DNA from 2 places in the Lysinibacillus sp. NPDC086135 genome. Region 2 is predicted to be linked to the other one. Evidence: predicted binding sites of a transcription regulator. Region 2 holds the regulator's gene; the other holds the start of a gene.

Region 1 (15,288 bases), on a different contig from region 2:
GCTACTGGCATCGATCCTAAAAAATCTACATTATTTATTCAATCAGAAGTGCCAGCACATGCACAGGCAGGCTGGATGCTACAATGTGTCGCATCGATTGGAGAGCTTGAACGTATGACACAGTTCAAGGATAAATCTCACGGTAAGGAAAGCGTATCTGCCGCTCTACTAACATATCCACCATTAATGGCGGCAGACATCCTTTTGTATAATACAAACATTGTCCCTGTCGGTGATGATCAAAAGCAGCATATAGAGCTTACTCGTGATCTAGCAGAGCGCTTTAACAAACGTTATGGTGACGTTTTAACGATTCCTGAAATTCAATTACCAAAAGCAGGGGCTCGTATCAAATCACTACAAGAACCAATTAAGAAAATGAGTAAATCTGATCCAAATACAAAAGCGACAATTAAGCTTTTAGATTCAGCGAAAGATATTGAGAAAAAAATTAAGTCGGCTGTTACTGACTCTGATGGTTTTGTGGCATTTGATGTGGAAAATAAACCTGGTGTTTCTAATTTACTAACAATCGAATCTGCGATTTCAGGCGTATCTATTGACGATCTTGTAAAAAAATACGAAGGCGTTGGCTATGGTGGTTTCAAACAAGGTGTGGCAGCAACGGTTATTGATCACCTAACACCAATTCAAGAGAAGTTCTATAATTTGGTAGAATCCTCAGAATTAGATATTATTTTAGATGCAGGTGCTGAAAAGGCAAATGCAATTGCAAGTGCTACATTAAAACGCATGGAAGAAGCAATGGGCCTTGGTCGTGCACGTCGCTAAAAAGAAGACTTTATCATAAAGATGATTGTAAGAGCTTGGCCAAAAAGAGAGTAACTTAAGAGTTACATCTTATCTTTTTCAATTATAGTTTTATCATAACCAAGATCAAGCACAACAGCGCATAACACAACGGCTGATCCAATGGCCATATAAAATGCTGATGTTTGTGCCATGAACTTAAAAACTACTAGCCAGGAATATCCGAGCGTCCGATAATTCAAATACAAAATGAGATTCCCTACTGAGAGAATCAATAAGCCATAGCTCATTAAAAATAAAAAGAGTCGGAACAAGATAAGGACATCCTTTCTATTTCTTCTTAATTATCATCTATTCACAAAACTATAAAAAAAGACGTCAGCCATGTAAATTAGGCTGACGTTTTTTTTGTTGATCATATCAAATAACGTAAGGTTCTTCTGGCAAAACGAGGGGTTGATTTCCGTTCCGGCTAGGCGCTTTGTAGCTGCCGCTTCGCTTTCGCACAGAGCAAAGCTTCCTGGGGGCGTCCGATGAGCCCCAAGGGGTCGCCTAGCCTCCGCTCCAATCAACCACTTTACATAGCATGTATCTTTTGACATGACACTCTAATTTTTAATAATAAAAAAAGTAGGGATGATGAAATCCCCACTGATTATAGTTTTACTTAATTATTCCTCAATTTTTTTGAATAGTAGACTAGCGTTGTGTCCACCAAATCCAAGTGAGTTACTCATAGCATATTTAATCTCTGCTTTTCGAGCTTCATTCGGTACATAATCTAAATCACAATCTGGATCTGGATCTGTTAAATTAATAGTCGGTGGTAAAATGCCTTCTTTAAGTGCTAGCGCTGTGAAAATAGCTTCAACACCACCAGCTGCACCTAATAAGTGACCTGTCATTGATTTTGTAGAACTCATTGCAAGATTATAGGCATGTTCACCAAAGACTGTTTTTACTGCCTGTGTTTCAAATAAATCGTTATATGGTGTACTTGTTCCATGTGCGTTAATATAGTCTACTTGTGAAGCTTCTACGCCTCCATCAGTTAAAGCTTGCATCATTGCACGAGAAGCACCTTCTCCTTCTGGAGCTGGAGCGGTAATATGATGCGCATCCCCTGTTGCACCATAGCCAAGAACTTCTGCGTAGATTTTTGCACCGCGTGCTTTTGCGTGCTCGTACTCTTCCAAAATAACAATACCCGCACCTTCACCGATGATGAAACCATCGCGATTCTTATCGAATGGACGGCAAGCTGTTGCTGGATCTGTATTTAAAGATAATGCAGTATTTGCGCAGAAGCCTGCTACTGCCATCGTAACGATTGGCGACTCTGCACCACCAGAAATCATAACATCTGCGTCGCCACGCTCAATTACTTTAAAAGCATCCCCAATGGAGTTTGTACCTGAAGCACAAGCAGTTACTGAACAAGAATTAATGCCCTTTGCCCCAAAGTGTATCGACACTTGGCCTGAAGCCATATCTGGAATCATCATTGGAATAAAGAATGGACTTACACGTCTTGCTCCGCGCTCTTGGAATGTTAAAAATTGTTGTTCGTATGTTTCCATACCACCGATTCCAGAGCCAATCCAGACACCTGCTCGTGGTGCTAGTTCTTCATCGATTGTTAATTGTGCATCTTCCATCGCCATGATAGACGCTGCTAAGGCATACTGTGTAAAGCGATCCATTTTACGAGCTTCCTTACGTTCAATATACTTTTCAATATTGAAGTCTTTCACTTCAGCGGCTATTTTCGCTGCGAAAAGATCTTTATTTAAACGTGTTAACTCGCCAACGCCAGATTTTCCTGCTTTAATGTTAGTCCATGTTTCTTCGATGCTATTCCCTAGTGGTGTAACTGCGCCAATTCCTGTAATTACTACTCGTCGTTTACTCATTGTCTTACTCCCCTCAAGCATTTTTCGTTTTTTATTTTCCCCATCTAATTGTAACGGCACCCCATGTTAAGCCACCGCCAAATCCAACAAGTACTAATAAATCATCATCTTTAATCTTACCTGCCTCAAGCTCATCTACCAAGGAAATACCAATAGACGCTGCCGATGTATTACCATATTTATGAATCGTTTTCGACATTTTTTCCGGTGGTAGTTCTAGACGCTCACGAGCAGATTCCATAATTCGAATATTCGCCTGATGCGGCACTAAAAAATCTACGTCGTCTTTTGTTAAACCTGCTTTTTCTAAAACGTTTACAGCAGATTCACCCATTTGACGAACTGCAAACTTAAATACTTCACGGCCATTCATAGCGATTGTATCCTGCTGTGTTAAATACAAATTCTTTCCACCTGTACCGTCAGCTCCAAGCTCAAATGATAAAATACCTCTACCTTCTGATACTGGACCAACAATTGCTGCACTTGCACCGTCACCGAATAACACAGCGGTATTTCGGTCTTCCCAATCAAGTACCTTCGACAGCTTTTCAACACCTACTACTAAGACATATTTATAAGCATTTGATTCTACAAATTGCTTTGCTGTCACTAAACTATATATAAACCCTGCACAAGCAGCTGCTTGGTCCATCGCAGCTGCATTGACTGCTCCAATTTGCTCCTGAACCATACATGCTACACTTGGAAAATTTTGATCTTGTGTTACTGTTGCTACAAGTATTAAGCCTATTTCCTCTGGTGTAATACCTGCTTTTGCAATAGCCTCTTTTGCAGCAGCTACTGCTAAATCTGAAGTTTCTTGGTCATCTGCTGCAAAACGGCGTTCTTCAATCCCTGTGCGAGTTCGAATCCATTCATCCGAAGTGTCCATCATTTTTTCTAAATCAAAATTTGTAACGACCTTCTCCGGAACGTATTTGCCAATTCCTATAATACCAGCGTTCATTTAGCAACCCCTCTGCTTTCTTACTATCAATTATTAGTAACTGGTCTTAATTATAACTCATAACGAAGGAGAGGTGCAAGATGAATTAAATTTAACGTTCCTCATTACTAACGTGGGGTTGATTTCCGTTCCGACTTGGGGCATCCGATAAATCCTAAGGAATCACCCATCTGGAACGTAAATCAACTTATATACATTGCATACGATTTAACAAATGTCATCTCCAACTTTTAGAGCTGATGCAAGAAAAAGCAAACTTTTGGGGATAAGTGAAGCTGAAAAATTTAAAAATGGCGGTTAATGAAAAAAAGCTGCAATAAATCTGCAGCTTTAGCTTTGTTCATATATAAATTATCAACAACGTAAAAGTCGATATCGTAAAAAGATGAAAGGTGGCTCTCGCATGAATCTGCGTATGTCCAATCTATTCTCTAATAGGTCGTTAAGGATCATATTCTCTTTGGAACATTTAATGCTCTGAAGAAATCGCTTGATGTGTTGCAGTACAGAAGGTTTCAAACGACGTGTTGTACATTTCTTTTTGTTAGGTTTGCTACCGTAGTTGTATCAACGTTATGGCTGACGCTTTAATGGTCTGGTGTTGCGGTGGTGCTTTCGGTTCAATAAACAACGTTGAGTAATACGCATCCGCAATGGTAATTAAGTAAATCACAAAAAGTAATTGTTTCATTCAATGGTTCAAAATTTCATTTCTCCCTTTTTTCAGTTCTATCAATTCGAATTGTCTAGTTATAATACGAATGATATGTAAAAAAGTTTCAAATCAAAAATGACCAACGCACAGATGACCCAATTCGGTATGAGATACGTTAGAACTCAACATTAGTTTGAATAAAAGATAACCATATGCTAGCCCTTTTCACCATAAAATAAAATTGCAGTGAGTATGAACTCTAATACTACAACCTTTTCTTCACTAGTTCTTTTTCTCTATAACTTCTTCACTCATTAAAACAATGATAATAATTATACATGCCAACAATAACGAAAAAATCATGTTCTACATTAAAGTAGAATCAACGAAAAGATACACTTCGTGAAACTGGAAATCGAAAGGTGACATGAACCAATCGATTATTTTTCCAAATTCAAACAACCACGACTCTCTAGCAATCAGCATTTACGACGTCTTCGAATTTCGCTGATACCAATGAAATTGCACGAAAGTACAAAAGTAGGATTATCGTTGTGACAATTTCGCCATGTTTCACAGAAAAGGTTTTTTTTTTTTCGATTTATGTTATGATATGATAATGATATAAAAAAGTTCGGTTGAGGTGAAATTAATGCGATATATCGTAACATTCATATGGTCATTCCTACTAGTTTCAATGTTAAACTACGTAGTAGGCTCTGTACTTGGTGCAGATTTTGATATCAACACTGCTATTGTTACATCAGTTGTATTTACAATTCTTATTTTCATTATCGGTGCAATTATTCCAAATGAGTCAACTCCAGAAGCTGCAGACAATCATTAATTCAACTAGAAAAAACCTGTTTCGCTCAATGCGAAACAGGTTTTTTCGTTATTTTTCAACGATACATTGACCATTATGCATCTTAATTTGCAATGTTTCTCCTGGTAATACTTCACCTCGAAGCAACTCTTTCGCAACCGCTGTTTCAATATATCGTTGCACGAAGCGTTTTAATGGTCTTGCGCCGAACTGAGCATCTGCTCCTTGTTCTACAACCCAATCAACGACGTTTTGTTCTACTTGTAAAGTAATGTCTTGCTCTGCAACTCGTTTGACAAGCTGTTCGATATATTTCCATGCAATAGCTGTAAAATGCTCATCCGATAGTGCATGGAACATAATAATATCATCCATACGATTTAATAGCTCTGGTTTAAAGTGTTGACGTAGTGCAGCCATCACTAAATCCTCAACTGCAACATCGTCTTCCTTCGCTTCCATTAAATAGCTTGAGCCAATGTTAGAAGTTAAAATGACCACTGCGTTCGTAAAGTTGACCATACGACCTTGGCTATCCGTAATGCGTCCATCATCTAATATTTGCAGTAAAATATTTGCAACATCAGGGTGGGCTTTTTCAATTTCATCTAATAACACTACTGAATATGGATTTCGGCGAACAGCTTCTGTTAATTGACCACCTTCTTCATAGCCAATATAGCCTGGAGGTGCCCCTACAAGACGTGATACACTATGTTTTTCCATATATTCACTCATATCAATGCGAATAAAATGATCCTCAGAATCAAACAGCTGTGCCGCTAGTGCCTTCGCAAGCTCTGTTTTACCAACACCTGTTGGCCCTAAGAATAAAAAGCTACCAATTGGTCGATACGGGTCTTTAATACCAGCTCTAGCACGCCATACCGCTTCTGTAACAAGTTGTACAGCATTATCTTGTCCGACTACACGCTCATGCAATGTATCTTTTAAGCGCAATAATTTTTCACGCTCACCTTCTACTAATTTCGTCACCGGTATCCCTGTCCATCGTGAAACGATAGATGCAATTTCATCAGCTGTTACCTCTTCACGTAAAATACGTGATTCTGTACCATTCTCAAATTGTTTTTCCATCTCTTGAATTTCCTTTTCAAGCGTAGGAATTTTCCCATGACGTAGTTCGGCTGCTTTATTTAAATCATATTTACTTTCTGCTTCATCTAAATCACGGCGGTATTTATCAAGTTCTTCACGTTTTTTCTGAATGCCATGTAACACTTCTTTTTCGGTTTCCCATTGTTTCAGCATGCCCTCAGAAGATTCTTTCAGCTTTTTTAATTCCTCACTGAGTTGCTCTAATCGCTTTTTACTCGCCTCGTCCTTTTCTTTACGTAGTGCTTGTTCCTCAATCTCAAGCTGCATAATACGGCGTTTTACTGCATCCAATTCCTGTGGCATGGAATCAATTTCTGTTCGAATCATCGCACATGCTTCATCGATTAAATCGATAGCCTTATCTGGCAGGAAACGCTCTGTAATATAGCGATCTGAAAGGCCTGCTGCTGCTACAATCGCACGGTCATGAATGCGTACTGCATGATGTAATTCAAAGCGCTCTTTCAAGCCGCGTAAAATGGAAACGGTATCTTCAATAGATGGCTCACGTACAAGTACTTGTTGGAAACGACGCTCTAAAGCAGGATCCTTTTCAATATACATACGGTATTCATCTAATGTTGTAGCCCCGATACAATGTAGCTCACCTCGTGCAAGCATTGGCTTCAGCATATTCCCAGCGTCCATCGCACCATCCGTTTTACCTGCACCAACAATCGTATGAATTTCATCTATAAATAAAATGATGCGCCCCTCTGAGTCTTTTACCTCTTTTAAAACACCTTTTAAGCGCTCTTCAAATTGTCCACGATAACTAGCACCTGCTATCAAAGCACTCATATCTAACTCATACAGTATGCAATCCTTTAACCCCTCAGGCACATCGCCCTTTACGATACGTTGGGCTAACCCTTCTACAATTGCTGTTTTACCAACCCCCGGCTCACCTATTAAAACAGGATTATTTTTCGTTTTACGTGTTAAAATACGAATAACATTCCGAATTTCTTCATCACGGCCGATTACCGGGTCCATTTTTCCATTTTTTACTTCTTCAATTAAATTACGTCCAAATTGTTCTAATGGTTTTTTGTCATTAGTTTGTTGAAATTGCATATTTAGCACTCCTTTTCAATAATGTTAAGCGGAATCCCGTTCGCCACTCTGTTTCACAAAAATGTTTGACCTTTTTTGACTAACTTTATTTTACAACACACGACAAACCTCCGCAAAGAATTAGCCCTAAAATTTATCCCCTTATAACTGGAAAATTACGTTATAATAAAGTATGTTTCTTAGATTTAGTATCAAAATTGCTCACCATCCTTTTGTAAGAATTGACAATTTTTCACAAAAAGAAAGCGATGTGTTGGAAATATGGTTATAATGGATAATATACAAGAAAAATTTCACGATCTTTTTCAAAAGCACGGTGTTTTTATTAAAGTAAATAAGGATAGTAAAATTTTTTTAGAGGGCGAACGTGCGCAAGAAATTTATTATATAAAAACAGGAGCTATCTCGATTAGCCAGGAAACGGAGAATGGGAAGGAATTAACCATTCGTATTTGTGGTCCTGATAGTATTATTGGAGAAGGCTCATTATTTTGTAACCTTACGTATAATTCTATGACTGCTAAAGTTTTAGAACCCTCTAGTTTATATGTTCTAAGCCGTGAATCATTGGAACTTTTACTAGTAGAACAACCTAATTTAATGGTGGAATATATGAAGTGGTTGCAAACAGAAAATTTAAAGCATCAAAGTCGTTTGCGCGATCTAGTTTTAAATGGTAAAAAGGGCGCTTTATTTTCAACACTCATCCGTCTTTCGAATACTTATGGTAAGTCTTTAGAAAATGACACAATTTATATTGACATCCCATTAACAAATACAGAAATCGCTAATTTATGTGCAACGAGTCGAGAGATGATTAATCGCATGCTTAATGACTTAAAGAAGCACAATATCGTCTCCTTCGAAAAAGGTTATATAACTATTCACGATCTACAATTTTTAAAGGATGAAATTGCCTGTGAAAATTGTCCGTTACAAATATGTCGTATTGATTAATACACTTACATACGAAATCCCCGCCTACCGTAATAAGCGGGGATTTTGTGCTATTAAAGCGTGGCTCCAGCAAAGCGAGGGGTTGATTTCCGTTCCGGCTGGGCGCTTTCCTGGGGGCGTCCGATGAGCCGCTTCACTCGCGTTGCTCGCTCCAGGGTCTCGGGCCAACACGATGTTGGTCACGAAGGCGTTATCACAGGATGTGATGCTTTTAGCCTTCGTTCCTCTATTGCTGATCCCTGAGGAGTCGCCCAGCCTCCACTACAATCAACCACATCTCATAGCGTATGTTACTAAATTTCATAGTGATAAAACAATAAACTATAACAATAATGTTTTTCTGTGCGAAAGCGTAGTATCCGCAACACCAGATGTACAATAGTGTCATTATTATAAGTTTCTTCTGTTTGGTGAGTAGCTCGGAACAGAAACAGCAAAAATCCCTGCTTACTGTTATAAGCAGGGATTTTTTATCGTGCTTTAAGTGGACTTAGCGTACACCTAATGCCATTTTTGCATAGCGTGACATTTTATCTTTTGACCAAGGTGGATTCCATACAATGTTGACATTTGTACTTTTTACCTCTGGAAGCTCACCTAAAGCTGTATTCACTTGATCAACAATAACAGGTCCAAGCGGGCAACCCATAGAAGTTAATGTCATTGTAACAGTTGCTACACCTTCTTCATCTAACTCTACATCATATACTAAACCTAAGTTGACGATATCAATACCAAGCTCAGGGTCAATTACATTTTCTAATGCACCGAACATGCTGTCTTTCATATCTTGATCCATCTGTATTTCTCCTTCCGTCACAGTGTTAACTTAATCATAGCAGATGTATCTTATTATGCCAAATGCTGTGCAAGCCATTCAGTTGCTGCTAACATACCGTCTCGAGACACAGCATGGCCCGCTCTTTTATTTGCTAAGAATTTTAAGTCTTCTGGATTTTTTTCATAGTATTTGCGTAAAGATAAATAAAAATTATACGTTTCATTAAAAGGAACGGTTTTATCTAATTCCCCATGCCAAAATAACACAGGTCTTCCTGCGAATTTTTCTGGTGTTAGACTGACATCATATTTAGCAAGAAGCTCATTCGTTTGTTGTACTTCTTCTTCGGACATTGGCCAATTCACACCGCTTTTAGCGAATTGCTGTAATTGATACTCCGCTAATTTAAGAAATCCTGGCGCACCCATACATACTGCTGCTGTATTAATCCAGTCATAACGCTTTAAACAGCCTGATGTTACAATTCCACCCATCGATGTACCAGCAACGCCAATTTTATCATTCAATAATAATTTTTTATTCTTTAATTCATTATATAATTGTTCAACTTCATGAATAGAATTTAAAACGATATCCCAAAAATGTAAGCTCATTTTCATCTCAGATAGACCTTCACTACGGTCGCCATGTAATTTTGCATCTGGTAATAGGACACGCACCCCCCTGCCTACTAATTGGTATGCATAATGTAAGTTATGTTCTTTTGCACTCATAAAGCCATGTAAAAAAACCACAACCGGGGTTTCTTCATTCATATTTTCCGTATGTATATGTAATAAAGGAATATTTCCCCACAATTCTTTTTCAACAATCATCTTTGTCACTCCCAATTTTTGTCTCATCTTTATGTTAGCAAACTTTTCTCACTGTGACAAAATTTTGACGAATGGTTTACAAAGAGATACTATTCAAATTATATGAAAGGGGCAATAAGCTATGAAACCGCATTTAATCGTTTTGGACTTAGATGGTACGTTATTAACAGACCAACAACAAATTTCAGCAAAAACTAAAAAAACATTATTGCAGGCAAAAGAACATGGCCATCAAGTGATGATTGCTACAGGTCGTCCTTATCGTGCGAGTGATATTTACTATCACGAGCTTGGCCTTACAACGCCCATCGTGAATTTTAATGGTGCTTACGTCCACCACCCAAAAAATGCTGCTTGGCAAACTATGCATACTCCTATTGATTTAGGCGTAGTGCATGATGTCGTCGATTCCATCAATAGCTATGAATACGAAAATATCATTGCTGAGATTAAGGACGATATTTATGTGCATACAGAAGATGAACGGATATTAAATATTTTTAATATGGGGAATCCAAAAATTACTCTTGGAGATCTCTATACTCATTTACTTGATGACCCAACTAGTTTACTAATTCAAGCGAATGAAGTAAATTCCATGATTATTCGTGATCATTTACAGGCTGTTCATGCAGAGGTTATTGAACATCGCCGTTGGGGTGCACCACTTCACATTATTGAGATTGTTCACCGTGGCTTAAATAAAGCAGTAGGAATCGCTCATGTAGCAAAAGATTTAGGAATCCCACGCGAGCGTATTATTGCATTCGGTGATGAAGATAACGATTTAGAAATGATCGATTATGCAGGTATCGGTGTAGCAATGGGCAACGGTATTCCTTCTTTAAAAAATATTGCCAATGAAATTACTACAACCAATAATGACGATGGCATCGCTAAAATACTCATCGATCGCTTGAAATTAACCTAGTTAAGTAGTAATTTGAACATAAATACCCCATTTTTTTCTGTTTAACTTTATTCAAGAGTACTCTTTATTCGATGGGTACTTATTGAATAAAGTTAAACATCCTAGGTTGCAATTATATTGAAACTCGATATGATAATATATCTATATAATATTTCATTCGAAATAGTTTTGAGAAACATAGAGTGGAAAGTGAAAGCTCGACACTTGTTCACCTGTTATGTAGTATAGGTATTTGAAAACTTCTCATATAGAATATTAAATTAGGGGGACAAATGATGAAAATTTTTACTGATAGTGGATGCGATTTACCAAAGTCTTACTATGAAGAAAACAATGTTGAACTTCTTCCACTACGCGTGCAATTGAACAATAATGAATATGATGATGTCATTTCAATTGATTCCAAAGAAATTTACGATGCTATTCGTCAAGGTGCTCGCCCAAAAACATCCCAAGTATCACCAGAGATTTTTCTCAACCATTTCGAAAATCTAGCAAAGAATGAAGAGGAAGGGATTTATATTGCCTTTTCATCGGAATTATCAGGCACCTATAATACGGCGGTCATGATTCGCAATCAAGTGCAGGAGCAATATCCCTCCCTTAAATTAGCTATTATCGATTCTAAATGTGCTTCACTTGGTTTTGGCCTAGTAGTCGAAGAAACGGTTCGACTTCGAAATACAGGTGCTTCATTGGAAGAAATCGAAGCAAAAATCACAGCTCTTACCCCACAAATGGAACACTTATTTACGGTTGAGGATTTAGATTACCTTGCTAAAGGTGGGCGTGTATCAAAAGCAAGCGCATTTCTTGGAGGGCTCCTAAGCATTAAACCAATTTTAAATGTAGAGGACGGTAAGCTTGTGCCGATTGAAAAATCTCGCGGGCGCAAAAAAGCCATCGCTCGCATGTTAAATTTAATGCAAGAACGCGGCGATGATTTTTCTGATAAAATTGTTGGTATTAGTCATAGTGATGATGTGGACTTTGCCAACGAAGTAAAGGCTTCTATCCAAAAAAGATTTTCGCCAAAAGCCATTCAAGTAACAATGATTGGCTCAGCAATAGGCTCACACGTTGGACCAGGTACAATTGCTATTTTCTTTACGAATAAAAGCTATCAAGCTTAACAAAAACCCCCTCCGCACTTAAAAAGTGTTGAGGGGGTCTATCATTTTATCTTGTATTAACTACCTGTAAAATCATTAAGGGGTGAAGCACCCTTTATGATTGAGCATCTTGCTCATTACGACGTACTTTACCTCGTCTAATAATAACAACTACAAATCCTATGAATATAACCCATACTAATCCTAGTGCTACCATATAAGGTACATTTAATCCTTCATCATTTCTAACTTGATAAACCTCTACCATTTCACGATTTAAAATAACCGGATACACGTCTTTTTCATTTATACGAACTTTTTCTTGATGGATAATACCATTTAACATTTTACCTTCCCCAAGCTGAGCAGGTGTTAAATCAACGCGTTGTGTTTTACTAGTGTTGTTAACCATGATGACCCATTTTTCTTTATCGGATGTACGTGTAAATACAAGCAGGCCATTTTCATTGGTAATAACGTCAAAATCACCTTTGCGTAATGTCTCAGATTTATTACGTAACGATTGAACATTTTTAATATATTCGATTAATTCATCATCTGTTTTAAAGTTGAAAATTTGGTGCGTATCTGGCTTTGTTTCCCCGTTCATCGCAATTTCTGTACCATATTGCACAACTGGAATTCCTGGCATCATAAATAAAGCACCCATCGCCATTTTCAAACGCGTTGGTGGGAACATATTTTCTGTTGCAGAATCAAATGTGAAACGACGCGTTTCTAGGGAATCCACCATAATTTGAGTTGGCTTTTCACCCGTAAAAGGTTCCATCAACTTAGAAGAATCCATATCAACATTTTTAAATATATTACGATAAATATCAGCCGTAGCCGGTGAAATACTTGCATCAAAGTTTGCATCACTTTCTTCATTCGAAATCACATAGAGCGATTTTTTCGAATCTTTTACTGCTTTAATCACTTCATTGATAAATCCTGTATCGACACCAGCAATATTTGTTAAACGCACCCCACCAACATTATATGTAGAGACAAAATCTGTTGCTGATTTAATAAGTGCTTCTTGTACATCTTTGTTTGTTAAGTCCCACTGTACTTGTCCATTATTTGTTGAAGCAATCCAATCCTTTTTCGCTGGATCTTTTGCCCACTCATGATTCGGACTTACGTTGTTTAGCGGGAAATCAACCATGATCGATACATTTTTAGCTTTATAGGCCTCAATGACGCTTTGGAATTCCTCAGATGTACCAAAATGACGCTCAATTGTAGAGTAGCTCGTCGGCATCGATCCATCATATTTCTCAGTGGTAAAAATCGTACCAATAGAAACGATTGTAAAGCCCATCTCTCCGATAAATTTTAGTTTTTCCTGTAAGCCTACAAAATCGCCTCCTGCAAACTTAGTAGGGTCTTGCGTATTTGTATCAAAATCGTTAGTGCCCGAACCATTAAAGAAACGGTCAACGAGTAAATCATAGATGCTTTCTTCTGCAATCGTTCTTGTCGATGCTTCATCAGCATACGCAATTGGTGTAGCACTCACTAATGAAGTTGCTAGTAAAAGCGATGCAGCTGTCGCACTTATCCACTTCTTGAATTTCACATTTATTCCCTCTCTTTCAAACCAATCCATCGTCATTTTACCAAATAAAATAGTCACGTCGCTATCATTTAAAAATATTTTCCGAAAATGCAAAATTAATTACGACAAAAAGGTGTCAACTTTTACTATCAATTCATTCAGTGGCTCGGGCGGGGACCCGAGCAGTTTTTCGAGTTACCTGAGCACTTCTTCGGCTAACCCGATCAGTTTTCTTACCTACCCGAGCACTTCTCTGGCTAACCCGATCAGTCTTTTAAGCTACCTAAGCAATTTCATCTTCTCTCCAAAATAAAAAGCCGTGAAGCGAAATCTTCACGACCTTTCCAAATAATTATGCTAAGAAAGTTTGCCCCATTGGTAGTTTGAAGCCTAAATATAATGTAATGAATAAGAATACTGCAAATAAAATCCAAAACATACCTGTTGGTTTATTTTTCTTTTGACGAACTAATACCATTTCCATCATCCCAATAACTAAAATACCGCCTAGGAATTTAAAGCCGTAGAGCATACCCATATTATAATCCATGCCTTTAATGAATAGTGCCCCACCAGTAATGATAATTAAAATGTAGAATAAACGTAATGTCATATGTAAGCCTTTTGACTGCTTGCCCATTAATGCTGCAATTAAAAAGATTACGATTGCAACTACCCAAGTGGTAATATGCAAATGCGTTTGGCTAGTTAAGAAATTCATTATTTTCCCACCTCATATTCTTTTTTCTATCAAACTCTATCCTACCATGTGATGGAAAGGGTTTCAAACATTACAATAGTGTTCATGTAATATACAACAATTATGCCTCGGCATCATGGTTGCTGTCGCTACAGATAAACAATGCCGAAAAGGATAAAAATCCGCGGAGGTAAACTCACGCGGATTTGGAGTATTATTCAAAATGATTTACTAAAGTACCGATGCCCTGGATAGACACTTTCACAGTATCTCCAGCTTTTAAGAATTGTGGCGGATTCATGCCTTTGCCAACACCCGCTGGAGTACCCGTTAAAATAACATCACCTGGCTCTAATGTTACATGCTGAGATAAAATCGATACTAATGATTCTACAGTGAACATCATATCTTTTGTTGAGCCGTTTTGACGCACTTCATCGTTCACTTTTGTTACCACTGTTAAATCTTGTGGATTTGGAATTTCATCTTTTGTTACAAGGTAAGGTCCAAGTGGACAAGTTCCTTCCAAGCTTTTTCCTAAGAAAAATTGCTTATGTTTTTCTTGTAAATCACGAGCTGTTATATCATTGGCAATCGTGTAGCCAAATACATAATCATATGCTAAGTTTTTCGGAATATTTTTACCACGCTTACCAATGACAACTGCTAATTCGCCTTCATAATCCATTTTCGATGAAAGATCAGCATGAATAGAAATTGTTTGGCCATCAGCTGCAATAGCAGTCGGAGATTTTGTAAATACCATTAAGTCTATTGGAGCTGCCTCTGTCCCCATTTCTTTAGCATGTTCATCATAGTTTTTCCCAATACACATAATGTTTTTTGGTGTACGCGGAATCGGTGATAACCACTCGATCACTGTAAATTCACGTTTAAAACTTTCTGCACGGTCTGATTTTTCAGCGGCTTCTACTAATTTACGAATCTGTTCAACAAAATCAAAGCCTAGAGCAATGCCATCTACAATTGAACTTGAAAAAGAAGGGAGAACTTGAAGTTCATTTTGAATAGCGAGTACATCCCATACCGCTTCTTCTTTTTTTACTTTTGGTCCA
Region 2 (15,288 bases):
GATAAATGAAGCAATTCGTATAATGGCGGTAAGAAAACAAGGCCTAATGCTCCTCCAATCAGTAAAAAAGCAATTTGAACAAATTTTTTCATAAACTGTCACCTCCCATTTTTAATATATAATTATACATAGTTTACTGTAGAAAATCTTTTATGAACCCATCAAAGTATCATTAATATCTCTTCTTGTGATCGACCATTTCGATTCTAATGAAAGAGGAAAATCAATTATTGAAATCCTTCACACTCAAATTAGAAATGCTTAAGCATCTGCTGGACATTAAAGAAGCCTTTTCACAGACGTTATCTTAGACGCCGTTTCCCCCCTTAGAGTTTCCTACCTTCTATCTATGAATTACAAAAGCTTGCAAATCAATTATGCCTCGGCATAATTGCGTCCGGAATCGGCTTTGTGCATGCACAAAGAACTCCTTGCCGATTTCCGTGACATCCGCCGGAGGCTTTAATTTACTTCAGCGGGTGTTTGTACACCCGCTGAAATAAATTAAAAGTGCATGTCAGAACATTGTCCAACATGCACAAGCTTCTTTATAGCTCTCTAAAGCAAGCATTCAATGCATCCTTTATCGTTTCCACACCAACTATCTCAATACCTTGTGGGAAATCCCATCCACCTATATTCGAAGCCGGTATGAAGGCCCGTTTAAATCCGAGCTTTGCTGCCTCAATCACACGTTGTTCAATACGAGATACACGACGCACCTCGCCTGTCAAACCTACTTCCCCAATCAAGCAGTCCGTTGCTCTGACAGCTTGATCCTTAAAACTTGAAACGATGCTTGTCAACACCGCTAAATCAATTGCAGGCTCATCAAGTTTCACGCCGCCAGCAACTTTAATATATGCATCTTGAGCCTGTAACATGAGGCCCATTCTCTTTTCAAGAACAGCCATAAGCAGTTGTACACGGTTTTGATCGACACCTGTTGCCATTCGTTTTGGATAATTAAAACTTGTTGGTGTTACAAGTGACTGAATTTCAACTAGAATTGGCCGTGTACCTTCCATTGAGGCTACGATTGTTGACCCTGCCGCTCCCTGTGAACGCTCCTGTAAGAACAACTCAGACGGGTTTAACACTTCCTTTAAGCCCCCCTGAAGCATTTCAAAGATAGCAATTTCATTCGTAGAGCCAAAACGGTTTTTTTGGCTGCGTAAAATACGGTGATTATGATGTCGTTCTCCTTCAAAATACAATACCGTATCAACCATATGCTCCAATATACGTGGCCCTGCAATTTGTCCCTCTTTTGTTACATGTCCAACTAAGAAAATTGCAATTCCCTTTGTTTTTGCAATTCGCATAAGTTCTGCTGTACATTCACGCACTTGTGATACACTACCAGGTGCACTCGTTACCTCCGGATGAAAAACAGTTTGAATAGAATCGACAATAACAAACTTTGGCTGCACATCGTCAATGGTCTGATTTAAAAACTCTAAATTCGTCTCAGAATATATATACAGCTCCTGTGATACCACCCCTAAACGTTCTGCACGTAGCTTTGTTTGACGGATGGATTCCTCACCAGAAATATAAAGCACACGATGCCCTTTATTCGAAAGCAACGCAGATACTTGTAATAACAACGTCGACTTCCCAATCCCAGGATCTCCCCCAATTAATACAAGAGAACCCGGCACGATGCCTCCACCTAACACTCGGTTAAGCTCACCCATTTCTGTTGCAACTCGTGATTCCTCAGCTGCTTCAATTTGCATAATAGGGAGAGCCTTTTGGGTAACCGTAGCAGAATGTTGGAATGCACCACGTGGCCCTTTCGCGACCACCTCCACCTCTTCAACCATCTTATTCCATTCCCCACACCCTGGACATCTTCCCATCCATTTTGCGGATTCATAGCCGCAGCTTGAGCATACAAATTTTGTTTTTTTCTTCGCCAAAATGCATCCACCTCGAATATTTGTTCTTATATATATTGTACATCAATTTAAGCCTTGGCGTAATTTCGTCCGGATTTTAAATTGTGCCCGCACAATTTATTCCTTTTAAAATCCGTGACATCCGCCGGGGGCTTTGGGCCAACGTGATGTTGGTCACTCAGTCGTTGCCACAGGACGTGGTACTCTTAGACTGAGTTCCTCTATTTCAGTAGGTGTTTGAATACCCTCTAAAAAGGAATCACATTTGCATTCATCTCACCACCTTCAGAGGTGGGAGTCTTCTTCTAAATGACGATAAAAAAGAACAGCTTGGCACTATAGCCTGGCTGTTCTTTTCAAATAAACATTTAATGGGCAGATGGAGGACGAAAGCCCCCACTGTTGAAGATTATTTAGAAGTAGAAACTTCCTCTTTTTTCTTCACAACAAACTCTTCATTCACGTAATCAATGATAACTTGATTACCCTTCTCTACATTGCCTTTCAGCAGCTCTTCCGATAAACGGTCTTCTACTTGTTTTTGCAATGAACGACGTAGTGGGCGAGCACCGTATTGAGGATCGTAGCCTTCCTCTGCAATTTTCTCGAGTGCCGAATCCGTTAACTCTAAGGAAATGTCTTGCTCTTTTAGACGTTTTGTTAAAGCATTCGCCATCATTGCGACGATTTCTTTTAAATGTTCTTTTTCTAGTGAGTGGAAGACAATCATTTCGTCGATACGGTTTAAGAACTCTGGACGGAATGCTTTTTTCAATTCCTCGAGCATTGTACCCTTCATATCTTTATACTTCGTATCCGTACCACCTACATTAAAGCCAAGGTTTTTCTGATATTTTAAAGCATCTGCACCGACGTTTGATGTCATAATAACAACGATATTGCGGAAATCGACCACTCGACCCTTAGAATCTGTTAAACGGCCATCTTCAAGTACTTGAAGTAAGATATTGAAAACATCTGGATGAGCCTTCTCAATTTCATCTAGTAATACTACTGAATACGGTTTACGACGAACCTTTTCTGTTAGTTGACCGCCATCATCAAAACCTACATAGCCTGGAGGTGAACCAACTAAACGTGAAGTCGAATGTTTTTCCATGTACTCAGACATATCAACGCGAATCATTGCGTCCTCATCGCCAAACATAACCTCAGCTAGTGCTCTTGCAAGCTCTGTTTTACCAACCCCTGTAGGGCCTAAGAAAATAAATGAGCCAATTGGTCGTTTCGGATCTTTCAAACCAGCTCTTGCACGACGTATTGCGCGAGAAATTGCCTCTACTGCTTCTCCTTGACCTACAACCCGTTTGTGCAACTCTTCTTCAAGTTGTAATAACTTAGAAGATTCTTCTGACGCAATTTTCGAAACTGGAATTCCAGTCCACATAGATACTACCGCTGCTACATCATCCACTGTCACTTTTGACTCGGCTTTACCCTGTTCTTCCTTCCAATTTTTTCTTGTAGTTTCGATTTCATCTTTTAGCTTTTGCTCTGTATCTCTTAATGATGCTGCCTTTTCAAATTCTTGACCTGAGACAGCTGCATTCTTTTCAGAGCGCACATTTTCAAGCTTATCTTCAAGTGCCTTTAAGTTTGGTGGCACTGCGAATGAACGTAAGCGGACTTTAGAACCGGCTTCATCGATTAAGTCAATCGCCTTATCTGGTAAGAAACGATCAGAAATATATCGATCACTCATTTTTGCTGCCGCTTCAATTGCTTCATCAGTGATTTTCACACGGTGATGTGCTTCATAACGATCGCGTAAGCCTTGAATAATTTGAATCGCTTCTTCTACAGTTGGTTCATCAACTTGAATTGGTTGGAAACGACGCTCTAATGCCGCATCCTTCTCAATATATTTGCGATACTCATCTAGTGTCGTTGCACCAATACATTGAAGCTCGCCACGTGCTAAAGATGGTTTTAAAATATTTGATGCATCTATGGCACCTTCTGCACCACCTGCACCGATCAATGTGTGCAATTCATCGATGAATAAAATAACATTTCCTGCTTGGCGAATTTCATCCATTACCTTTTTCAAACGGTCCTCAAATTCACCACGATATTTTGTTCCAGCAACAACTGTCCCCATATCAAGTGTCATAACACGTTTATCACGAAGAATTTCTGGGACTTCATTATTAATAATTTGCTGTGCCAAGCCTTCAGCAATAGCTGTTTTACCAACACCTGGCTCCCCGATTAATACAGGGTTATTTTTTGTACGACGTGACAGAACCTCAATAACACGTGTAATTTCCTTGCTTCGACCAATGACTGGATCTAAAGTGCCTTCACGAGCAATTTGCGTTAAATCACGCGCAAGGCTATCTAATGTAGGTGTATTGGCAGCCTGTGCAGCTTGTTGACCAGATTGAGCATTATCGTTATTGCCTAATAACAATAGCACTTGCTGACGAGCCTTATTCAATCCGACACCAGCATTATTTAATACACGGGCCGCTATACCTTCACCTTCACGAATAAGCGCTAATAGTAAATGCTCTGTGCCGATATAGGAATGACCTAATTTACGTGATTCATCGACTGATAGTTCTATTACCTTTTTAGCACGAGGTGTGTAGTGGACAATTGGACCAACATCTTCTTTACCTTTCCCTACAAGCTCTTCAATACCTGATTCAATCATTTGAGGACTAATATCAATGGCTTCTAATGCTTTTGCAGCAATACCGCCACCTTCACGGATAAGCCCTAATAGAATATGCTCTGTTCCAATTGATTCGTGTTTCCAACGAATTGCCTCTTCTTGTGCAAGCTGTAATACTTTTTGCGCGCGTTGTGTAAAACGATTAAACATCAAATGAATCCTCTCCTTTTCTCCGAATAATAGGCTTACTCATATTTTCTCGAGATAGTGCCTCACGAAGCATTTCCGCTCGTACGCGATCTCGCTCAGTAGGTGGCAAAACGTCACCTGCGTAATTCTGTAAAAATCCAGGTTGCATACTAACTACGCATTCGTTTAATTTAGTCGCTTTAATACCTTCAATTAACCGTAAATCTACTCCTAAACGAACATTGGAAAGACAGGTAGCAGCTTCCTCACTCGTTAAAATTCGAGCATGTGTTAATGTCCCTAAAGCGCGGTATACACGGTCTTCTAAGGCAAGCTCTGCTTTTTCCATTAACTTACCTCTTGCATGTCGTTCTTTTTGAATTATTTTTTCAGCGACACTTTGGATATCGGCTATAATATCATCCTCTGTTTTCCCTAGTGTAATCTGATTTGACACTTGGTAAACATTCCCTATATTTTCACTACCCTCCCCATATATTCCTCTTACCGTCATTCCTAATCGTGTCATCGCATTAATGATTTGATTCATCTGACCCGTAAGTGTAAGGGCAGGCAGGTGCATCATGACAGATGCTCGTAAACCAGTACCAATATTTGTTGGACAACTTGTTAAATAACCAAATGTATCTCGAAATGCGTAAGGCAAAGCTTTCTCTAAGGTACGATCAATTTTATTGGCTTGCTCGTATGCCTTTTGAAGTTGAAAACTCGCTGTCATACATTGAATGCGTAAATGGTCTTCTTCGTTCACCATAATGCTAGTTGATTCGTCATCAGATAAGAGCATGGAGCCAACTCGCTCTTTTTTTGCAAGCTGAGGACTAATCAAGTGCTTTTCCACAAGTATTTGACGCTGTAAAGACGTTAAGTCTTTAATAGCAAAATATGAATAATTTTCTCGAAGTTCTGTACTATCCTTGATTGCATGTGTAACTGCCTGTTCCACCTGTAATGCTTCATCCTCTGTAAAGGCTAATGGAAAACGATAACCATCTAAATTTCGAGCAAGGCGAATGCGTGTACTTATGACAATATCTGAATAATCGTCCTCTACACTCATCCATATCGGTGTAGCACGCTCTAAAAATGACTCAATCATCACGACACATCACCACCTTCAAATTGTAGCTGCTTCTCAAGTTCCTTCGCTTCATCACGAAGCTTTGCGGCCTCTTCAAATTGTTCTTCATCTACAGCAATCTTCATACGTTTACGAATATCTTCAATTTGCTTTTTGATAACATAGACATTGTTTCGGGCACCGGGCATTTTTCCTATATGTTGAGGACCAGCCTGTATACGGTTAAAGAGCTTCGGTAAGTGTTCACTAAAGGTGTCATAGCAGCTAGGGCATCCAAATTTACCTTCTTTTAAAAATTGTTTATACGTAAATCCACATTGTGGGCATGTTTGCGGTTGTGGTGGTGCCTGCTGTTTTTCACCCGCTTGTTGTTGCTGCCATGTAGGGGAGCCAAACCAATTGGATAATAGCTGCTGAATAGATATTGGCTCCTGCTTAAATTCAGCATGAAATGGATGGAACTGCGAGGCACAGACGTCACAATAATGATGCTCTACTTTTTGACCATTTTGAACTTGTGTTACGGTAACTGTCGCATTACGCTGCTTACAATGTTCGCATATCATTCCCATCACCTCTTTTATTTTTGCCGTTCATATTTAATCGTTGTTAGCATCGCTTGTAAAATTCTTGCTCGAATGATATCCCGTAACGGGAGTTGCAAATCAATAGTTGAGCGATCAACTGCTGCTAACATTAATTTCGCTTCTCGCTTTGAAATTACCTGCTCATCAATTAGTCGATACACTAAATCTTCTGCCATTGTTTGCGATGCCCCACCTTCTATTTGCGCGAGGACATCATCGATCAAATCAATTTGTGAATTCGCGCGGACACGTAAAATTCGAATGTATCCACCACCACCACGTTTGCTTTCAACAAGGTAACCTCGTTCGACAGTAAATCTAGTATTGATTACATAATTTATTTGTGAGGGCACGCATTGAAATTTATCTGCGATTTCACTACGTTTTATTTCAATATGCCCTTCTCCACCTAATTCAAGCACTTGCTTTAAGTAGCCTTCTATGATGTCTGATATATTACGCATTTTAGGAATACACCTCGCTTACTTCACTGACTTTGACTATCTTTGACTTTCTTTGAGTATATTATACAAAACGCTTGAAAATAATTGCAATTAATTCGCACTTAGAAAAAATCAATTATGCCTATGCCGAGGAATAATTGCGTCCGGAATCGGCTTTGTGGTTAGGCCAGCAGGATGTTTTTTGCGCGAAAGCGAGCGTCAGCAGCTTGATGCAGGTCAGTTAGCCGTTATCGCATGGAAGCGATGATTTTAGGCTAACATCCTTTATTAACCTCCTTTGCGATTGACATCCGCCAGAGGCTTAACTTATTTCAGCGGATGTTTGGACAACCGCTAAAAAATAAGTTTCTTAGTTATAAGGTACCCTTTTCAGCTATAGAAAAAACGCAAGCATATGCAACTAGCATATACTTGCGTCTATAAAAATTATACCCATCGACCAACTATTGGATAACGCCAAGGCTCATCAGATAGAGCCTTCACAATACCGATAATTGGCGCAATAAAATACATGATACCAAAAACAATTAAGAACGGTATACCAATAAGTAGGAAGCTTAAAATCCCCGAAATTGTAATTAATACCCCCATCACAACTTGGAACAATAAGGCTTGCACGGAAATACTTTTTACCTCTTCATCTGAGCTAATTAAGAAAAATATAATCGGTACTAACCATGGCGCAAAAAACGCACTTGCGTGTATGATTACCTTAGACCATTTAGTTTCCATTTATACCAATCCTTCCATTTAATTTTTTATTTTATGTACTACTATTTACGGACCTATCCCTTAAATAGTTTCAAATATAAATTTGATTTTAAAATTTTTTGAAAGGCATGTGATAACCGATGGAATTTAATAACAAACTTGTAAACGAATACGAAAAAGGTATTCGTCGCACGCTCCCTAGCTATGATGCAATGCTACGTTTGACACAAACCTTTTACCAATCTGCGTTACATGAAACAGCTGAATTTTTAGTAGTTGGCTCCGGAAGCGGCAATGAGATTTTACAGCTTGCTGAGAAAAGTCCTCATTGGTCATTTGTTGGTATAGATCCGTCAGAAGCGATGCTACAAATCGCTGGTGAACGTTTAAAATCTCTACCTAATAATATTTCTTTATATCAAGGAACTATACTGGATACTCAGTTACCTGCAGTGAAGTTTGATGCAGCAAGCTGTGTATTAGTACTTCACTTTATACAAAATGATCAAGAGAAGCTTGCAACATTAAAAGAAATAGCGAATAATTTAAAGCCTGGTGCTCCCTTTGTCCTGGTCTCAAAATATGGGCAGCAAGGTTCCTTAGAAACTGAGCTACAATTTGATTTATGGCGTGCTTATTGGCTACAGCATACAAAGCTAACACCATCGGAAGTAGCGGAAATGGAGAAATCCATACGTTCTCTTTCATTTATGCGTGAAGAGGACATTTTATCACTATTACAGCAGGCAGGTTTTACAAAACCATCTAGATTCTTTGCGACTACTTTATTTGGTGGTTGGATATGTTATAAAGAAAGTTTGTTGTGAAGATATATACCTGTTAAGTTATAATTAACAGAATTGAGGTGAATGCTGTGATACGTACAATTGGCATTACAAAAGACCAAAAGCTTATAAAGGATTTTCCGCTTGAAGATATACACAAAAACGAATTTGAATGGTACTGGGTCGATTTTAATTGTCCGACCGATGAGGAAGAACTACTGTTAGATACATTTTTCCATTTTCACCCACTTGCTATAGAAGATTGTTTAATGCGTTTACAGCGGCCAAAGCTCGATTTTTATGATGATTTCCATTTCTTTGTTATCCAAAGAGTTAACGAAGAATTAACAGCTGAAGAAGTAAACATTTTTGTTTCTAATAAATTTATTGTCACATTTCATAAAAATTCAGCACCGGAGATAGATCGAGTACAAATGATGTTAGAAAAACAGCCAAAGAATTGGGAACGTGGCACAATATATTTAACATACCAGGTAATCGATAAAATCGTTGATAACTATTTCCCACTTGTCTATAAGATTGAGGATCATTTAAATGCACTAGAAGATGAGCTTACCTATCAAAGTAACCCCAACGCTATGAAAATTGTGTTTGAATTCCGTAGTGATTTGCTTGATCTACGTCGCACCATATTACCAATGCGTGATCTATTATATCGTATCCTTAACTCTTACCGATTTTCACTAAAAAAATCAGAACGAGCTTATTTCGGAGATATTTACGATCATCTGCTTAAACTCACCGAAATGATCGAATCCAACCGTGAGCTCACTGCAGATATGCGTGATAGCTATATGGCGATGAGCTCTAGTCGCATGAATGGCATTATGATGACCTTAACAATTGTTTCAACAATCTTTATTCCGCTAACATTTATTGCCGGTGTTTATGGAATGAATTTCGAATATATGCCAGAGCTACACGGGAGATTTAGCTACTTTATCGTACTCGGAATTATGATTTTTATCGCTTTATTTATGCTGGCAGTCTTTAAGCTTAAAGGCTGGTTCAAATTATTTAAACCTTAATTCCTTCGGGACCATCGTCATCGATGACGAGAAGAGCCCGCGCAAAGCATTTACTCGGACAACATACTAAAGGCACCTAAGATTTTTCTAAGGTGCCTTTCCACTGTCAGTAAGGACCACGATCATCAATTTTATCTTCGCCTTGCTGTGGAAATAAAAAGTAAGCGAGTACCCCAGATACTAATGGTGCACAGATAGTAATTAATAGTTGATCTAAGTCTGGTACTTCAGCATAGTAGTTTCTTAACATGTAAACCGAGCCAATCGCTACAATTACCATAACCGGAATAACAAATTTGAAACGCTTCTTTTCCATGTAAACCTCCTCAAAACTATTGTTACGTTCAATCTAAACAGTTCGTATTTTACAGGTTTCCTATTTCAAATTCAATTTACCTATTACCTTTTTAATAGTCTATTTCATGACTTTTAATCGACGGTCGTCTATAATGCCTATAAAAAAATAAAGAAATACACTAAAATTTTAACCAAATTTACGACAAAAAATAGTAGAATAGACTAAATACCATATATTCCGAAAAATTAACAAACTAAGCAATTCGATTTTTTATATACTACTATGCATTTATAAAGAATGGAGCAAAAGACAATGAGTTGGTTTACAAAAAAGAACGATTCTAGCTACTCAATTACATTAGCACCTGAAAATTATAAAAACAATGTACAATTGGATGTATCAAACTATCCAAAACTTCAAAAACAGTTGCAACTTTTAGATTTAACAATTGAGGATTTAGCCATCATTAAACAACTACAACCTTTAGCTAAGGATTTAGTTCCTGAAATGGTGGATCAATTTTATGCAGCTATTAGTTTGAGCCAAGATTTGTTAGATATTATAAACAGAACGTCACAAATCAATCGTTTAAAAGTTACTTTACATAAGCACTTGAGTGATATTTTCGAAAGTCATATTAACAACTCTTATATTGATGAACGGAAGGCAATCGCTGAAACCCATGTTCGAATTGGTCTACAATCAAAGTGGTATATCGCCTCATTCCAGTCATTAACAACGACATTTACACGCTTTACAAATGAGTTGGATTTATCGAAACATGATGCCATACGTGCTATCAATGCCTTCTGCAAAATCATTAACTTCGAGCAGCAGCTTGTAATCGAAGCCTATGAAAAAGAAGAGGAACGCATTCGAGCAGCAGCTGATGACACAAAACACGCACTTGTCACTACCATTCAAAAAACGGCAGAGGAGCTCAATGGGATTAGTGAAGAAACAGCAGCTTCTTTATTAGTCATTTCTTCTCAAACGGACGATATCGCAGTAGCGACTAAGCAAGGCTTATCCTTCGTTGCTGATACACAGGAAAAATCCAGACGCGGACAGCAGCAGCTACAAGATCAAAATGATTTAATACAAGTTATTTTGCAAAGTGTAAACAGTCTCGAAGTTACGATGAACCAGTTACGCACATCTTCTCAAAAAATATCAGAGATTGTAGGGCTAGTTACAGGAATTGCCGATCAAACCAACTTATTAGCATTGAATGCTTCTATCGAGGCAGCCCGTGCAGGTGAGCATGGTAAAGGTTTTGCTGTTGTAGCAGAGGAAGTTCGTAAGCTTGCAGAAGAGACAAAAAATGCTGTACAAAATGTTTCTCATCTCATTAAAGAAACAGAAAGTAATATTACAACAATGTCTAATTCAGTTATTAACGTGGATCAAAAGATTCAACATAGCGTAGATACACAAAACAGTTTATCTAAATCATTTAATGATATCGCCGACGCTGTTTCTGGAATTCAACAGCAGTACGTAAATACATCCAGAGATATTTCAACAATCTCTAACTTGATTACTGAACTGTCACAAGGGGCTACACTAGTTTCTTCTTCTTCCGATTCACTGATTAATGTGGTAAATGAGTTAAAAATGTAAGCACAAAAAGGGAAACTGACAGTATACGTCAATTTCCCTTTTCACTTTTAATGCGGTAATTCCCGCTTTTGCTTACGATGTTCTCGTCTTGCAGGGCCGGTTTCAAACAGACGTTTTTCTGCATCTGTTTCAGGATAAATTGCAGGAACTGGCTTAGGTTTACCGTCATCATCTACTGCAACCATCGTTACAAAGGATTCCGTCGTTAATTTTTCCTCACGAGTTTCAATGTTTCGTGAAATAACCCGAACGTAAACTTCCATTGAAGAACGTCCAGTTGACGAAACAATACTTTCAATTTCTAAAATATCCCCTACATGTGCTGCCGATAAAAAATCGACTGAATCAATAGAGGCTGTAACTACATGCCCTTTCGCATGCTTCATTGCCGTAATTGCAGCAATTTCATCAATATAAGCTAACACTCTTCCACCAAAAATGGAGTTGTGATTATTTGTATCTGGCGGTAATACGAGACGCGTTTGAACAGTACGTGACTGACCCATCGGTATTGCGTTGTTTGTCATAGTTCTTGCAACTTCCCTTCATGAATGTTCTTTCGCCATCGTATCGTAGAAAAAGAGTTGATGCAAATTAGAACGATTTTTTCATTGTTATAAATTTCATATCTGTCATTTCCTCAATTGCCCACTTAATACCTTCGCGTCCGTAGCCACTCATTTTTACGCCACCGTATGGCATATTATCGACCCTAAATGTCGGAATATCATTAATAATAACAGCACCTGCTTGTATTTCATCTGCTGCACGTAATGCATCAGGTAACACATTCGTATAAATGCCGGCATTTAAACCAAGTTCCGACTCATTCACTAGTCGAATAGCGTCGTCTAATGTTTCATATGAAACAATTGAGACGATTGGCGCGAATGTTTCCTGGCAAACAACTTTCATATCCGACGTCACATTCGTCATAACAGTTGGCGTTAAAGTACGTTCCGTGAATGTTCCTCCTGTTGCAACTATCGCACCTTGTGACTTTGCTTCGTCAATCCATTGACGAATACGTTCAACTTCTTTTGGATGAATCATTGCACTAACATCCGTATTTGTATCTAGTGGATCACCTACCAATAATTTTTCTGTCTCAGCTACAAACGCCTGTGTAAATTCATCAATTATAGATGCGTGTACATAAATACGTTGTAAAGAGATACAAACTTGTCCAGCAAAATTAAAAGCACCACCGACACAACGCGCAATAATTTTATCAATCGGTGTCGATGGCTCGACAATTACTGCCGCATTGGAACCAAGCTCTAAAGTGACTTTACGCAAGCCTACTTTTTCTTTAATGCCCAAACCAACCTTACCACTTCCCGTGAATGTCACCTTTTTCACAAGTGGGTGGGTCACTAGTGTATCACTTAGCTCCCCTCCGCTACCTGTAATAATTTGAAGCGCACCATTAGGTAGACCCGCTTGCTGGAAAATTTCCGCCATCACGATAGAGCTTAATGGCGTTTGCGTCGCTGGCTTTAAAACTACCGTATTTCCAACTGCAAAAGCAGGTCCTAATTTATGTGCCACTAAATTGAATGGAAAATTAAATGGTGTAATGGCTGAAATTACACCTAGAGGTTCTCGTTTTGTCCAGCCGATACGATCTCCTGCCCCGGGTGCAGCATCCATCGGTACCGTTTCACCATTTGCTTGCTTAGCACCCTCCGCAGCAAATTGATAAGTTGCTATTGTACGTTCTATTTCAGTTAAACCTGCCGATATTGGCTTACCTGCCTCTAATGCCAAAATTTCAGCTAATTCCTCTTTCCGCTGGCGCATTATGTCAACCACTTTATATAATATTTCGGCACGTTCGTAGGCTGTTGTCTTTTTAAACGTTTGGAATGCCTCCTGTGCACCTTCAATTGCTTGCTCAACGTCAGAAATTGATGCCTTAGCTACCTTTGCAATAACCTCACCACTATAGGGCGATCTCAGTTCATATGTTTCCTTTGCGTTCTGCCATTGGCCATTCATCCAAAGCTTTGTTTCCTTCATCCTTCAAATGCACCTCCAAAATCAAGTTCTTCTTTATTTTATCACGAAGAACTTGATGCTACAGCTGCTGCACTCATTGCTGCGAACATCGCTGCTTGCTGTGCTTGAATCAATAATTCAATTGATGACATGATCGTCATTGATAAGGATTGTTGTACCTGCGCCATATCATAAATTGCAATTTGTATAGCCATAAATAACACAAATTCACGATGCCATTTTAAAAGTTTCATATCCTTTAACTCATTATATAAATCAACAATCTGTTGAAGCTGTACTTGATTCACTTTAAGGATTGCTAAAAAACCAAGTAAAGGATAATGCATCGTCTTGACCTTTACATCCTGATTCTTTAGTGTGTCACGGATTGTTACAACACTTGGCACTAGATTATTATCATATTGAGCTGATAAGAAAGTCAGTAATTGCGATAGCCATTGAAGCTCATTACCCGCATTAAAATTATACGTACGTAATTCTTTATAATAACGATTCATTGTTTCCGCACGTAGCTCTACATCATCAGATGAGCTACTTAGCAATACTGCATAAGGAATATCATCGTATGACGTTAAAAACTTATGATGTTTACGGATTGCATCAAATAATGCACGTGCTGCCTGTGCATGTGCACGCTTCTCACTTTCCTCTTCAGTTAAAAACTGTGCACCAATAAAACTAAAGTTCCCACTTCTAAATTTCGCTTCCTTCATTATATTAACGTTGTTCAGTAAATTTTTTACTGCTTGTTCTGTATCTTCTTGCTCCAATAAATTTGCAGCAATACTATAACCTATCGTTGTTCTTAACGGAGATGTCCATGAAGTTTGCTTTTTCATTTCTTGTAATACTTCTTTATATTTAACAGAATCAAAAGGTTTTCCAGATGCCACATATTTGCCAGCTATAGCTAACACAATTTTACGATCCACTGTCCGGCCAACAGCCTTCGAGACATCCTCCACCATATTTGTAAACTGATTTTCAATCATAACGAAATCCATGTTTAACACGCTCCTTTTCCATATTTACGTAATTAAACAAAAAAGGATTCATCCATTTTGACTCATCATCATAACGTTGGATTGGTTTCATTCCTTCTAGCGTAGTGCTAACGAAGCGACAGCAGCATTTTTTTAGAAAAGCCCTATCAAGCAGCAATATAGCCTCACATAAACTTTTCAAATAAATCAACATAAAAAAACAGCGGCAATACTTTTTGCCGCTGTCACTAAAGTCTTTAAATTAAACCTAATTCCTTTAACTCCTCTGTTGAAAAGGCTCTTGATCTTGTTAAGAATCGTTTCCCTTCAACGCCTTCAAGTGAAAACATACCACCTCTACCCTCGACAACGTCCAAGATTATTTGTGTATGCTTCCAGTAGTCATATTGATTTTTATGCATATAGAAGGGGGCACCACCAATCTCTCCTAGGCAAACATCTTGATCACCTAATAGTAAGTCGCCCTCTGGATAACACATTGGCGAAGAGCCGTCGCAGCATCCACCTGATTGATGAAATATAACAGGACCATGCTTTTCTTTCAATAATTCTTTTAGTGCTAGCGCTTCTTCTGTTGCTATAACTCGCTCGACCAAGCTCATGCACCTCCCTATTGATTAGAAGAAACCAAGTTTGTTTTCACTGTAGCTAACTAATAGGTTTTTCGTTTGTTGATAGTGAGATAACATCATCTTATGGTTTTCACGACCAACACCCGACATTTTATAGCCACCGAATGCTGCATGTGCAGGATAAGCGTGGTAGCAGTTTGTCCAAACACGTCCTGCTTGAATACCACGACCAAAGCGATAGGCTGTATTCATATCACGTGTCCATACACCTGCACCCAAACCGTATAATGTGTCATTCGCAATTTCTAACGCTTCTTCTTTTGTTTTAAATGTTGTT

What was found. The regulator CtsR, encoded in region 2, represses protease genes until heat stress. The targets are predictions, from matches to a motif close to ATGGTCAATAAAGGTCAAACA.
Region 1: the regulator CtsR is predicted to act here: its motif matches at 7,394-7,414, upstream of ACIPKN_RS24965 (ATP-dependent Clp protease ATP-binding subunit).

Annotation. Positions count from the first base shown of each region.
Region 1 is NZ_JBIVCA010000029.1:16,131-31,418, reverse strand. Features, by position in the region: gene trpS (tryptophan--tRNA ligase) at 1-792, shown strand, start outside; gene fabF (beta-ketoacyl-ACP synthase II) at 1,443-2,684, opposite strand; gene ACIPKN_RS24975 (beta-ketoacyl-ACP synthase III) at 2,716-3,654, opposite strand; gene ACIPKN_RS24970 (YjzD family protein) at 4,962-5,156, shown strand; gene ACIPKN_RS24965 (ATP-dependent Clp protease ATP-binding subunit) at 5,205-7,331, opposite strand; gene ACIPKN_RS24960 (Crp/Fnr family transcriptional regulator) at 7,602-8,288, shown strand; gene ACIPKN_RS24955 (metal-sulfur cluster assembly factor) at 8,779-9,087, opposite strand; gene ACIPKN_RS24950 (prolyl oligopeptidase family serine peptidase) at 9,141-9,905, opposite strand; gene ACIPKN_RS24945 (Cof-type HAD-IIB family hydrolase) at 10,027-10,836, shown strand; gene ACIPKN_RS24940 (DegV family protein) at 11,112-11,969, shown strand; gene ACIPKN_RS24935 (alpha-amylase family glycosyl hydrolase) at 12,064-13,533, opposite strand; gene ACIPKN_RS24930 (YisL family protein) at 13,865-14,233, opposite strand; gene ACIPKN_RS24925 (fumarylacetoacetate hydrolase family protein) at 14,427-15,288, opposite strand, start outside.
Region 2 is NZ_JBIVCA010000011.1:109,970-125,257, reverse strand. Features, by position in the region: gene ACIPKN_RS15555 (PIN/TRAM domain-containing protein) at 1-92, opposite strand, end outside; gene radA (DNA repair protein RadA) at 549-1,925, opposite strand; gene ACIPKN_RS15545 (ATP-dependent Clp protease ATP-binding subunit) at 2,314-4,758, opposite strand; gene mcsB (protein-arginine kinase McsB) at 4,748-5,857, opposite strand; gene ACIPKN_RS15535 (UvrB/UvrC motif-containing protein) at 5,854-6,402, opposite strand; gene ACIPKN_RS15530 (CtsR family transcriptional regulator) at 6,417-6,887, opposite strand; gene ACIPKN_RS15525 (magnetosome magnetite crystal formation protein family) at 7,314-7,619, opposite strand; gene ACIPKN_RS15520 (class I SAM-dependent methyltransferase) at 7,739-8,425, shown strand; gene corA (magnesium/cobalt transporter CorA) at 8,473-9,432, shown strand; gene ACIPKN_RS15510 (hypothetical protein) at 9,539-9,748, opposite strand; gene ACIPKN_RS15505 (globin-coupled sensor protein) at 10,043-11,353, shown strand; gene ACIPKN_RS15500 (acyl-CoA thioesterase) at 11,401-11,880, opposite strand; gene ACIPKN_RS15495 (aldehyde dehydrogenase family protein) at 11,948-13,375, opposite strand; gene ACIPKN_RS15490 (DUF4003 family protein) at 13,417-14,379, opposite strand; gene ACIPKN_RS15485 (DUF779 domain-containing protein) at 14,616-14,975, opposite strand; gene adh (aldehyde dehydrogenase) at 14,997-15,288, opposite strand, start outside.